One region of the Glutamicibacter sp. 0426 genome, then DNA from elsewhere that is predicted to be linked to it. Evidence: riboswitches for the same ligand, from Rfam matches in the RefSeq annotation. Region 1 holds a riboswitch; each other region holds the start of a gene.
The links. A riboswitch is a leader RNA that binds a small molecule or an ion and turns the genes downstream of it on or off. The one in region 1 is predicted to bind S-adenosylmethionine.

Region 2: it holds a riboswitch for S-adenosylmethionine, as region 1 does, so the genes downstream of both, BKX98_RS16825 (hypothetical protein) here and BKX98_RS07220 (bifunctional o-acetylhomoserine/o-acetylserine sulfhydrylase) in region 1, are expected to answer to the same signal.
Region 3: it holds a riboswitch for S-adenosylmethionine, as region 1 does, so the genes downstream of both, BKX98_RS11445 (ABC transporter ATP-binding protein) here and BKX98_RS07220 (bifunctional o-acetylhomoserine/o-acetylserine sulfhydrylase) in region 1, are expected to answer to the same signal.
Region 4: it holds a riboswitch for S-adenosylmethionine, as region 1 does, so the genes downstream of both, BKX98_RS09800 (acyl-CoA dehydrogenase family protein) here and BKX98_RS07220 (bifunctional o-acetylhomoserine/o-acetylserine sulfhydrylase) in region 1, are expected to answer to the same signal.

The regions. Positions count from the first base shown of each region.
Region 1 is NZ_MPBI01000002.1:375,567-378,617, reverse strand. Features, by position in the region: gene BKX98_RS07225 (homoserine O-acetyltransferase) at 1-257, opposite strand, end outside; gene BKX98_RS07220 (bifunctional o-acetylhomoserine/o-acetylserine sulfhydrylase) at 260-1,603, opposite strand; SAM riboswitch class IV at 1,696-1,815, opposite strand; gene BKX98_RS07215 (VOC family protein) at 1,988-2,632, shown strand; gene BKX98_RS07210 (CPBP family intramembrane glutamic endopeptidase) at 2,730-3,051, opposite strand, start outside.
Region 2 is NZ_MPBI01000003.1:117,595-120,645, reverse strand. Features, by position in the region: gene BKX98_RS17240 (MFS transporter) at 1-341, shown strand, start outside; gene BKX98_RS08885 (MFS transporter) at 341-1,357, shown strand; SAM riboswitch class IV at 1,434-1,546, shown strand; gene BKX98_RS16825 (hypothetical protein) at 1,601-2,179, shown strand; gene BKX98_RS08880 (ABC transporter ATP-binding protein) at 2,440-3,051, shown strand, end outside.
Region 3 is NZ_MPBI01000004.1:78,684-81,734, reverse strand. Features, by position in the region: gene BKX98_RS11450 (acyl-CoA dehydrogenase family protein) at 1-856, opposite strand, end outside; SAM riboswitch class I at 872-963, opposite strand; SAM riboswitch class I at 1,231-1,333, shown strand; gene BKX98_RS11445 (ABC transporter ATP-binding protein) at 1,339-2,154, shown strand; gene BKX98_RS11440 (aliphatic sulfonate ABC transporter substrate-binding protein) at 2,239-3,051, shown strand, end outside.
Region 4 is NZ_MPBI01000003.1:316,495-319,545, forward strand. Features, by position in the region: gene BKX98_RS09800 (acyl-CoA dehydrogenase family protein) at 1-1,038, opposite strand, end outside; SAM riboswitch class I at 1,087-1,177, opposite strand; gene BKX98_RS09805 (SdpI family protein) at 1,394-1,750, shown strand; gene BKX98_RS09810 (GntP family permease) at 1,858-3,051, opposite strand, start outside.

The sequences.
Region 1 (3,051 bases):
CCTTCCCACCAGCCGGCGCTGTGCGAATCGCCTTGCGCGACGTGGGCGTCACCGGTGAGTGCATGCATCACCAGCACCGCGTTGGAGCCATCAGCTGCTAGCTTCCCCCACGTCTCGTAGGCCAGCACCACGTCGGGAAGGTATCCACCGAATTCAAAGTGGTACTCCCCCACGGAACTACGGCGCAAAATGCCGTCTTGTCCGCCAGCGAGCTCTTCGGCGCGCAGAGTATCTTCAGTAGTCACAATGGATGGCATGCCTAGAGGGTTTCCTGCAATTCCTTGTTTTCAAGGGCCGCAACAGCTTCGAAGCCCAGCTCAAGATCGGCCAGGATGTCCTTGATGTTTTCCAGCCCGACGCTCAGCCGCACCAGTCCCGGGCTCACACCGGCGGCAATCTGCTCCGCTTCGGAGAGCTGGGCGTGGGTGGTGGAGGCCGGATGGATGACCAGCGAGCGCACGTCGCCGATGTTCGCGACGTTGGAGTGCAAGACCAGTGCGTCCACGAAAGCCTGTCCGGCTTCCGCGCCGCCCTCCAGCTCGAAGGCGATGATCGAGCCAGCGCCGTGATCGCTGTACTTCTGCGCGCGCTCATGCCACGGAGAGGACTGCAGGCCGGCGTAGGCGACCTTCTGCACTTCCTCGCGGGCTTCGAGCCAGTTGGCAACTTCCACTGCGTTCTGGCCGTGGCGCTCAATGCGCAGCGACAGGGTTTCCAGGCCTTGGGCGATCAAGAACGCATTGAACGGCGCCACTGATGAACCCAGATCGCGCAGCAGCTGCACGCGTGCCTTGAGGATGTAGGCCAGATTCGCGCCGAGGATGCCGTTGATGCCCAGGTCGCGGGCGAAGACCAGGCCGTTGTAGGACTCGTCCGGGGTGTTGAATCCCGGGAAGCGTTCGGCGTCCTTGGCGAAGTCGAAGTTGCCCGAGTCCACGATGACCCCGGCGATGGCATTGCCGTGGCCGCCAAGGAACTTGGTGGCCGAATGGATCACGATATCGGCGCCCCACTCGATGGGGCGGATCAGGTATGGCGTGGCCAGGGTGTTGTCCACCAGCAGCGGCACGCCGGCTTCGTGGGCGATCTCCGAGATGCCCTCGATATCCAGCACGTCCTGCCGAGGATTGGAGATGCTTTCGCCGAAGAAGGCCTTGGTGTTCGGGCGCACCGCGGCACGCCATTCGTCCAGGTTGTCCGGGTCGGAGACGAAGCTGACTTCGATGCCCAAGCGCTTGAGTGTGTGCTTGAGCAGGTTCTGGGTTCCGCCGTACAGGCTCGGGCTGGCTACCAGATGGTCGCCGGCTTCGGCCAGGTTCAGGATGGCGAAGGTGGTGGCGGCCTGTCCCGAGGACAGCAACAGCGCGCCAACGCCGCCTTCCAGATCAGCGATGCGGGTTTCCACGGCGTCGGTGGTCGGGTTGCCGATACGGGTGTAGATCGGTTCCAGTTCCTGCAACGCGAAACGGGCAGCGGCACTCTCGGCGCTCGGGAAGACAAAGGAAGTAGTTTGGAAAATCGGGAGAGCTCGCGCTCCGGTCGTCGGATCCGGGGTCTGGCCGGAATGGATCTGACGGGTTTCAAATGACCAGTTGTTGCTCATGGTTTCCTCCAAATAGCGTTTCATGACTATGGGGGTACGCCGCTGAAAAGACACCGACAGGAAGCACCGTATCGAAACGACTTCCAGGGGGTAACCCGCGCTTGTCCTTGATGCCTTGTGCATTCAAGGGCCAGGTCTTCACCCGGGGCACCCCACCGCGGTTGGAGGGTTGCCGCCCAGTAAGCCGGGGCTTGTTACTGGAACTCATGACCTGCTATCAGTTTGCCCGAAAACCGAAGATCTTTGCAACGCAGTGGACCAGGATTGGACTCAATCGGTCATATTTCGCGAATTCCGCAGATTTTCCGCAGAGTATTCGATAACATCAGCCCACTTAGGGGAGCCTAAGTAGAGACTCGCATCACATGTTGCCATGATGGGCACATGATGAGGCTAGATCACGTAAGTTATGCTTGCGGCCCGGACGGGCTGCTGCCAACCGCTGAAAGAATCTCCGAGTCCCTGGGACTGGAATTCGTCAAGGGCGGCGTGCATCCACGATTCGGAACACGCAATGTCATCTTCCCGCTCAAGCATGGCCAGTACCTGGAAGTGGTTGAAGTCCTGAACCACCCGGCCAGCGACAAGGCTCCCTTCGGCCAGGCCGTGCGCGCCCGCTCGGAGCTCGGCGGCGGATGGATGGGATGGTGCGTCTCGGTGGAGGATCTATCCAGTGCCGAAGACCGCTTGGGCCGCAAGTCCGTGCCGGGGAACCGCAAGTTCCCGGATGGCCGCGAACTTACCTGGCAGCAAATCGGCATCAAGGGCCTGATCGCTGATCCGCAGGTCCCGTACCTGATTTCCTGGGATGAAGGCTCCGAGCCGTTGCATCCGTCCAAGGCGCTGGAGCCTGTCGGCGAGATCAGCCAGATCTCCATCGCCGGCTCACGCGATCGGGTGCTGGATTGGCTGGGCCAGCCGCAGAACGTCAATTTGGGCGCCGTCACCATGCAATATGAAGCGCCGAATGGCACTCCGGGCATCATGTCGGTAACCTTTGAAACCGAGTCCGGCACCGTGGTGCTGTAGGAAACTCGGAAACGAACGCAGGTAGGCGGGGACAATGGCGTCCCCACCTACCTTTTTCGTTAATGGCGTTTCCGTCGCTGGCGCAGGCCTTCGGGCACTACTGGCCGATTCCGATGGCAGGCCCAATCAGCCCGTAGCCGACGAAGCCGATAGCATCGAGCAGGAAGTGGGCGATGACCAGCGGCATCACCCGGCCGTACTTCTGGTACACCCAGCCGAAGACGATGCCCATGAGCATATTACCGATCATCGGCCCCACGCCCTGGTAGAGGTGGTAGCTGCCGCGGAGCACTGCAGAACCGATAATGGTGCTCCACAGTCCCAGCTTCAGCTTCTTGGCATAGGTGAACAGGAAGCCGAGCATCAGCACTTCTTCGAGCACTGCATGGCGTACAGCCGACAGCAGCAGCACGGGGACG
Region 2 (3,051 bases), on a different contig from region 1:
TGGCGGTGTCCATCAACTCGCTGTTCTCCGGCATCTTCATCGTGGTCGCCGGCGGACTGGTCGACCGGCTGGGCCGGGCGAAAATCCTTTACCTGGGCATCTGGCTTTCCATCGCCGGCTCGCTGCTGATCGCCCTGACCCCGGAGAACCTGGGCGGGCTGACCAGCGCCATGCTGCTGGGCGGCCGCGTGGTCCAGGGCCTGTCCGCCGCCTGCATCATCCCTGCGACCATGGCCTTGGTGAAGACCTACTACGAGGGGAAGGGCCGCCAGCGGCCCTGTCCTACTGGTCCATCGGCTCCTGGGGCGGTTCCGGGTTCTGCGCACTGTTCGGCGGGCTGATGGCCACCAGCTTCCTGGGCTGGTGTTCGATCTTCTGGACCTCCATCGTGCTCTCGGTGCTGGCGCTCTTCCTGCTCAAGGGCACCCCGGAATCCAAGGCCGAGCAGGATCCGGCAGCCGAGCGCCGCGTCGACTTCACCGGCCTCATCTTCTTCATCGTCATGCTGGTCTCCATCAACGTCTACATTTCCCAGGGTCCGAATATCGGCTGGCTGAGCCTGGGAGGCATCGCGCTCGTGGCGATCTTCGTGGTCACCGGGCTGCTGTTCTTGCAGATCGAGGTGCGCAGCCGCAATCCCTTCGTGAACCTGAAGCTGTTCTCCAACGGCACCTTCACCGGCGCCACGCTGTCCAACTTCCTGCTCAATGGCGCGGCAGGCACGCTGATTGTCTCGCTGGGCCTGGTCCAGGTGGCGGCCGGGATGTCCTCGCTGCAGTCCGGCCTGCTGACCTTGGGCTATCTGGTGGCCATCCTTGCCACGATCCGCGTGGGTGAGAAGCTGCTGCAGCGCTTCGGGCCGAAGAAGCCGATGCTCTGGGGATCGATGATCACCGGTGTGGGCATCCTGATGTGCTCGATGACTTTCCTGTATATCGACCAGTACATCTTGCTCTCCGTGATCGGGTTCACGCTGTTCGGCATCGGCCTGGGCTTCTATGCCACGCCGTCCACCGACGCGGCGCTGTCCAATGTCCCCGACAGCGAGGTGGGTTCCGCGTCCGGCATCTACAAGATGGCCTCGTCACTGGGCAACGCCATCGGCGTGGCCATCTCCGCGGCCCTGTATGTGGCTGGACAGGCCATGGATCCGGCACTGATCCAGTCCTGGGGCCTGTTCATTGGCCGGCAGGACAATGTGGCGTTGCGCTTCGGTGGCGCCATCGGCCTGTTGTTCAACGTGCTGATGGTGGTCATCGCCATCGCGTCGATCATCGTGACTGTGCCTTCCGAAAAGCAGAAGGACAGCGAGAAGACCAAGCACGACGAGGTGGCGCCGCCGCCAATCGGGAACTGATCGAATCGCTTGCTGGGCCGGTGCTGCGCACCGGCCCAAGCCGAACTGTCGGTGGTGCCCAGTACTATCGAACCAAGCTCACAGAATCGCGGCGCTAAGTACCTGGCTAGCCGCGTGGCAACCCTCCTCATCGAGCGGGGTGCCCCAGGGGAAGAGCCGGTCCGGGAAGCCATCCCGGGCAAGTCGATCGGTGGTGCTGATCCTTCAAGATGCTGCGCCGCCTGGACGGAACGCGAGGATGACATGGGCGCCAATCATGAATACACAACAGGGAATCCGCAAGGAACCGACGGCGAGCGGAAGTGGCACAGCGTGCTGCTGGACTATCCTTTCCACGCAGGATCGAGCACCCTCCAGTCAGGGGGATTCCTGGCCTTCGAAGCCGAGAAGCAGCGAGGTGGACTGCTGTGCCTGAATCTTCCCCACATCCACGAATACGTGGCCCGCTGGATTGCCGCCGGATTCACCCCGGAACTGTACTGGGCTGTCAACGCAGGGCTGAAAGCCGCGCTGGACCATGCCCGCCGGCTCTGCAGAAATGTCGGGGACCAAGAACTCCTTGGGCGACGGCTGGAACTGCTCGGGATCACCGCCAAAAACCCGCAGGCTGGCCAGAGATATCTGCGGGTGACCGGCAAGGACCCGATCACTGGCCGAAGCATCATGGAAGAGCGGACGCGCCCTGAGCACATTGTGCAGCTGGTGCCCGAAGCCTGGGCGGAATTCCCGCGGCTGCTGGGCTTCGAACGCCCGTCCGTGGCCCTGTCCAAGTACATCCGAGGGAACTGCGCCAGCGAGGTTCCCGGCAGCGTGCAGGCGTAACTGGGGCTTGGTTTCCGGTGGATGAAAATCCGCCGGAAACCAAGCCGCTTTGCGTTAATTCCATAATCTATGATTAACGCCACCATCCCCGGAATCTTGAGGTTAATCGGGCGTTAATCACTGGTTGGCAAATATCAATCGGAAGGATGATACTAAGTGTCCAAGCGGAGCGCTAGACTGGCAATCGCTCTTCAATCACGCTGCCCTTAATCCGAAGGCCCAGCATGCCGGAGAGCGTGATGCCAGCGAGGATTTTCCACATGCTTCTCAAGCTCATCTTGAAACACTCCAAACCCTATGCCGGGTGGATTGCCGCAGTAGTCATATTGCAGCTGGCCACCACCATGGCTACGCTCTACCTTCCCAGCCTGAACGCCAAGATCATCGATGTCGGCGTGGTCAATGCCGATATCGACTACATCTGGCGCACCGGCGGACTGATGCTGGTGGTGGCCCTGATCCAGGTGGCCACCGCCGTCGCCGCCGTCTACTTCGGCGCCAAGACCTCCATGAGCGTCGGACGCGATGTCCGCCAGGCGGTCTTCGAGAAGGTCGCCACCTTCTCCGCCCAGGACGTCAACAAGTTCGGTGCCGCTACCTTGATCACCCGCGGCACCAATGACGTGCAGCAGATCCAGATGCTCACCCTGATGGCGCTGAACTTCATGATCACCGCGCCGATCATGTCCATCGGCGGCGTGATCATGGCGATCCGCGAAGACCCGGGGCTGTCCTGGCTCGTCTGGGTATCCGTGCCGCTGGTGCTCATTGTCGTCGGCCTGCTGGTCATCAAGCTGATGCCGTTGTTCCGCGACATGCAGACCCGCATCGACGGGATCAACGGCGTGCTGCGCGAGCAGATCACCGGCATC
Region 3 (3,051 bases), on a different contig from region 1:
CGCGGGCGATGCCTGCCTGCACGGACATGAGCACCAGCTGGAAGATCGCCGCTTCGGAGTCGTTGCGCTGCTGCGGCATGAAGCAGTCCACCGGGACCTGATGGAATTCGGTGGTGCCGGTTCCGGTCAGGCCCTGGCCGAATCCGTCCCAGTCATCGAGGATCTTGACGCCGCTGCGCTGGGTGGACACCACCGCGATCTGGCGTCCGGCAAGCTCAGGGTGGGCCACCGCAACAGTGGTCCAGTCGGCAAAGATGGTGCCGGTGCAGTAGTACTTCTCGCCGTCGACTACCCAGCGCCCGTCCACGAAGCTGGCCTTCGTATTCAAGGTGCCCAGGGCGTTGCCGCCGCGCTCGGTGTAGGCGTTGCCGATGATCTGCCCGGCGGCGATGCGGGCCACCCACTTCTTGCGCAGCGCCTCGTCTTCCAGTGCCAAGACGTTCTCGACGAAGGCGATATGCGCGCGCCACAGCTGGCCTACATGGGAGTCGGCCTCGGAGAGCTCGATGAGCAGGCGGAAGACATCCACCAGCCGCGCACCGTAGCCGCCGTCGGCCACGGGAAGGCGCAGTGCGCCGAAGCGCTCGCGGTTCAGCAGGCCTACCTGCTCGAAGGGAAGCACGCGGTTCAGGTCGCGGTCCTTGGCGGTCGCGGCGATCTGGGCGAAGACCGGGCGGAAGATTTCGGCCAGTCGGTCGTACTGCTCATCCGCGCCGGGGCCGGGAGTGATCTTCAGCAGCTGCCGGGTGGGCAGCTGCTCCTCGAACTCGTCCAGTTCCAGAGCGCTGGCTTGCGAAGGATCGCTGAGCTGGTTGAAGTCCAGCCCTGGGGCATTCGGTGATTCGCCAATAGGCATAAGGGTTCTCAATTCTTTCCATCGGTCCTGGCGGTAGCACCGTCCCGCTCTTCGGGTGGTTGCTGCGGCGTCGTGGAGCCAGATCTCTCAGCCGCTCTGGATGGGTCGTGATTCATTTGTAACGGTAATAATCCGGCGCTTCCAAGCCGCGAAGTCATATTTCGCCTCAGATTTGGAAGGGCCTATGCTCAAATCCCACAGCCTAATCGCCGTCCCATCGAAGATGAGTTGCACGGATTGGCTTGCAGTCGATCGAACCGGACCTAGGTAAAATAAATAACGAAATTTCTGGGCAATGTGACGCAGTTGTCGAAGATTTTTTCATGTTACGCAAGATTTGCGTCCAAATCGTTCGACTCGCTGTAATAGAAGGGTAACCATCCCGAGCGGCCGAGAGATCTGGCTCTTTGACGCCGCAGCAACCACCTTCGGAGCTCCACCTCCGCAGGCCGGTGCTACCGCCAGGACCGATGGAGATTGATATGGCTCTTACCATTGCAGCGCCCGAGGCAACTTCAACCACCTCAACCGCACTGGACGTCCAATTCAGCAACGTGTCGCGGACCTTCACCACAAAGAAGGAAAGCCGCACCGTGCTGGCCGACATCAACTTGCACATTCCAGCCGGCCAAGTCCTCGCGATCCTAGGAGCCAGCGGCTGCGGAAAATCCACGCTGCTGCGTTCGGTCTCCGGGTTGGACCACCCCTCCACCGGTGACATCCGCACAGGCACCCACGAGGTCAACGGCATCAACGAGCTATGCGCCGTTGCTTTCCAGGAACCACGGCTGCTGCCGTGGCGATCGGTGCGCGAGAACATTGCGCTGGGTCTGGCCCCAGGAACCGAGAAGACCTCTGGCGACGCGCTGATTGATGAGCTGATCGAGCTGACCGGGCTGAGCCATGCAGCCAGCCTGCGCCCGCGGGAGATTTCCGGAGGCATGGCCCAGCGTGTTTCGCTGGCTCGCGCGCTGGCCCGCCGCCCGGGCGTATTGCTTCTCGATGAGCCCTTCGGCGCGCTCGATGCCCTGACCCGCCTGAAGATGCAGGATTTGCTGCTCTCAATTCACGCATCATTCCCCACCACGGTACTCATGGTGACCCATGACGTGGACGAGGCTTTGACCTTGGCTGACCGCGTTATCGTCTTGGGACGCAGCACCGGGAACGGCGCGGTTGGTGTCATCGAAGACCTAGCGATCTCCGCCGGGAAACCGCGCCGGCACACGGACGAGAAGTTCATTGCCGATCGCCTGCACCTGCTGCGCCTGCTCGGCGTCGACCCAACCAACCATTAATCCAGGGAACGCATTGGATCCTCGGCGATCCTTGCTCTTTGCCCTATCGTCCATCCGCTTGCACGCATAATTCTAGGATTCTCCATGCTCTTGAACCGCTTCTCCCGCCGCACCGCACTGTCCGCCGCCGCTTTGCTCATGGGCGCAGTTGCCCTGACCGGCTGCGCTGGCGAAAACGCTACGGCCGACTCCGGTGATCAGACCTTGTCCATCGACTTTGCCACGTACAACCCGCTGAGCCTGGTGCTCAAGGAAAAGGGATGGCTGGATGCGGCCGCCAAGGAACAGGGCGTTGACGTCGAGTGGATCCAGTCCGCAGGTTCCAACAAGGCCAATGAGGCGCTTCGCGCCGGTGCTATTGATGTCGGTTCCACCGCCGGTTCCGCAGCGCTGCTGAACCGTTCCAACGGTGCACCAATCAAGACCGTCGCCCTGTACTCCCAGCCGGAATGGGCAGCCCTGGTAGTGGACAAGGATTCAAAGATCGAGTCCGTTGAAGACCTGGCAGGCAAGACCGTGGCCGCCACCAAGGGCACCGATCCCTACTTCTTCCTGCTCCAGGCTCTGGACACCGCGGGACTGAGCGAAGATGACATCAAGCTGCAGAACCTGCAGCATGCCGATGGCCGCACCGCGCTGGTCAACGGTTCGGTCGATGCCTGGAGCGGCCTGGATCCAATCATGGCCGCCGCCGAAGAAGACGGCGCGCAGCTGGTTTACCGGAACCTGGACTTCAACACCTACGGTGCGCTGAACGCCCGCGAAGATTTCATCGAGCAGAGCCCCGAACTGGCCCAGCTCGTGGTCGACGCCTATGAGAAGGCTCGCGGCTGGGCTGCCGAGAACCCTGGGGAAACCGCTGAGATTCTGGCCGACGTTGCAGGGCTCGAACCAGAA
Region 4 (3,051 bases), on a different contig from region 1:
AACCACCTTGGCTTCGGCAATTTCCACTGCCAGCGCGGCCCGCTCGGGCTGGGTGACGTCTCCGGCCTTCGACAGCAAGGCATCGAATTTCCGGCCGAGCTTCTCGGTCAGCGCCGCCACCGCGGCGGTGCGGGCCTTGAGCTCCCCGACGATCCGCTGGAAAATCGGATCCTGGGCGTAGGTGTCGGCCTGCGAGAACAGCCAGGCGTTCTTGCGGCCCAGCAGGATCTGCTTGCCACGCTCCAGCGCTCCTTCGGCAATGCCCAGGTAGAAATTGGCGAAAGCCAGCTGGATGCCCGGGGTGAGCAAGGTGGACACCGGTTCGTCGGTGACGAATCCGAGCAAGTCCTCGGCTTCAAGCCTGACGTTGTGGTACTTCAGCGAGTTGGATGCGCTGAGCCGCTGGCCCAGGTAGTCCCAGTCGTCAACGATTTCCAGTCCTTCGATGTCGCGGGGCAGCACGAAGGCGAGAATCTGCCCGTCGTATTCCCCGCCCTGGACCAGCGCGTTGATGACGATGACCTCGCCAACACCGGAACCAGTGGAGAACCGCTTGGCCCCGTTCAGCCGGTACCCATCCCCTTCGACGCTCAGCGTCAGATCCGGGTCAACCGGATTCACCGAATCGCCCCAGAGCCACCCGCCTTCCACGGTGCGTTGCCACCACTTGCCTTGCGCCCCCGCCGGAGCATAGAAGGCAATGCCCGACTGGTTGATGTAGTGGTAGGCCAGCAGCTGCGCGATGGATCCATCGGCCGCCGCCAGGATGCGGACCACGTCGAATGCCGTTTCCCAGTGGGCTCCTGCTCCGCCGAATTCTGCAGGCACCAAAAGGTTCAGCAAGCCGGCTTCGCGCAGCAGCTGCACCTCGGCGAATGGCTGCTGGTTCTTGCGGTCGCGTTCCAGGGCGTCTTGTGCGAGCGTGCCTGCCACCTGCTGGGCAACTTCGCGCCACTGCTCCAGCTCGGTTTCGCTGGCGTTCCCATAGTAGGGAACTCGGCGTAGTCCGGTGTCTTGTACGGTATCTTGCACTGTCATCTTCTTCTCCCTTGCGTTGCAGGTTCCGAAGGACGCAGGGTCCCTGCGATTCCATCGATCCTGGCGTTAGCACTACCTGCGGGATGCAGGCTTGCTGCGGCGTCGCGGAGCCAGGTCTCTCAGCCGCTCTGGATGGGTTGTGCTCCGAGTCAACCACTGCCGGCAGCAGTCACGGAAGGGCACTGTCATGCGAGGGAACGGCAGGACAAAATACGTCATCTTCGAGCCACCTGCTTGCCTGATCGATGGCTGCGCGGCCTTCATATGACACTTGCATGACGAAATTTGAACTCGGGAACTGCGCAACTTCCGAATAGGATGGCTGTTCACGGCGAATAGGCAGGATAGGTGGAACGTGGATCCAGCAAGCGTCATCTCCTTCATGTTCGGGTTGCTGGCCATCACTTTGGTGGCAGCGCTCCTCGCACCCATGGCCCGGGATGGAAAGCTCGCGCGCAATGCGGCCATCGGCATCAGGACGCGCCACACCTTGGCCAGCGACGAGGCCTGGTTGGCAGGGCATCGGCGGGCTGCGCCGCTGGTGGCCGCGGCTTCCTGGGCCGGCTGGGCCATGTTGTCCGGTGCAGCGATCCTCTGCGTGCTGGGCCAGTTCGGTTTCGCCTTCGCCACGACCGGCGCAGGTTATCTGGCCATTATCGTGTTGCTGATGGTCTCGGCTGCCAAAGCGAACCAGGCCGCGCGAGGCATCTAGCGGGCAGGACGTCGCTCTTCGGCTACCGCTTTCAGACACATCCTTAAAGCAACGGATCGCGCCATCGGCAGATGGTGCGATCCATTGCTTGCTGGGCCAGCGTCCTGCTACAGCAGCACGGCTCCCAGGAGCAATACCGTCAGGAAGGCGGCGGTACCCTGAATGGCGGTCGCCACGCTCAAGGTCTTGTATGCGGTAATCACCGGAATGCGGCTGAGCTGCGACACGACCCAGAAGTAGGAGTCGTTGGCGTGCGAGACAACCATCGCACCGGCACCGACGGCCAAGACCGTGAGCACCATGCCCAGTTCCGAACCCAGACCCAAGGAGCCGAGCATCGGCGCGACCAGCGCAGAGGTGGTCACCATGGACACAGTGGACGAGCCCTGCGCGGACTTCAGCGCAGCGGCGATCAGGAACGGCACCGCCAGGCCCAAGCCCAGGCCGCTGAGCGAATCCGAAAGGATCGTGGTCAGATCCGAGGCTGCCAGCACCGCGCCGAAGCCCGCACCGGCACCGGTGATCAGCAAGATCGGGGCAGCGGTGCGCACGGCTTCATGCATCTGCTCATTGAAGACCGCCAGCTTGCTGTCGCCGCTGAGCAGGAAGGTCGCGGAGATCAAGCCGAAGATCAGGGCGATCACCGGAGTACCGATGAAGGAAAGGATTTCCAGGGCAATGCCCTCGCCGAACGGGTGCGAAGGCAGCTTCGCAATGGAAGCGGCGCAGATCAGTACCAGCGGAACCAGGATCGGCATGAATGCCAATGCCGGGCTCGGCAATTTGCCGAAGCTCGCGCGCAGCTGCTCGTAGTCGAGTTCGGAGATGTCGTCATCGCCCTCGCTGGGCAACGGGGTCCACTTGGACTTGTTGAAACGGCTGGCGTAGGCCAAACCTGCCAGCGCAGAGATGGCGGCAACAGGCAAGCCGACGGCGATGATCAGGCCCAGGTTGTCGGCAACCCCGATGCTTTCCGCTGCGGCCAGCGGACCCGGAGTCGGCGGCACCATGGTGTGGGTTGCGTACAGGCCGGTCATCAGGGCGATGGATGTCGCCAGCGCAGAAACGCCGGTGCGCAGGGTGATGGCTTTGCGCAGCGAGTTGAGCACCACGTACCCGGAGTCGCAGAAGACCGGGATGGAAACGATATAGCCGATGATCGACAGCGTCAGGTTGGGGAACCGCGTGCCCAGGACCTTGATCAGCGCATCTGCCATGGAGATCGCGGCACCGGATTTCTCCAGGATCACACCGATCATTGTTCCGAACAGGATCACCAGACCGATGTTGCCCATGGTGCT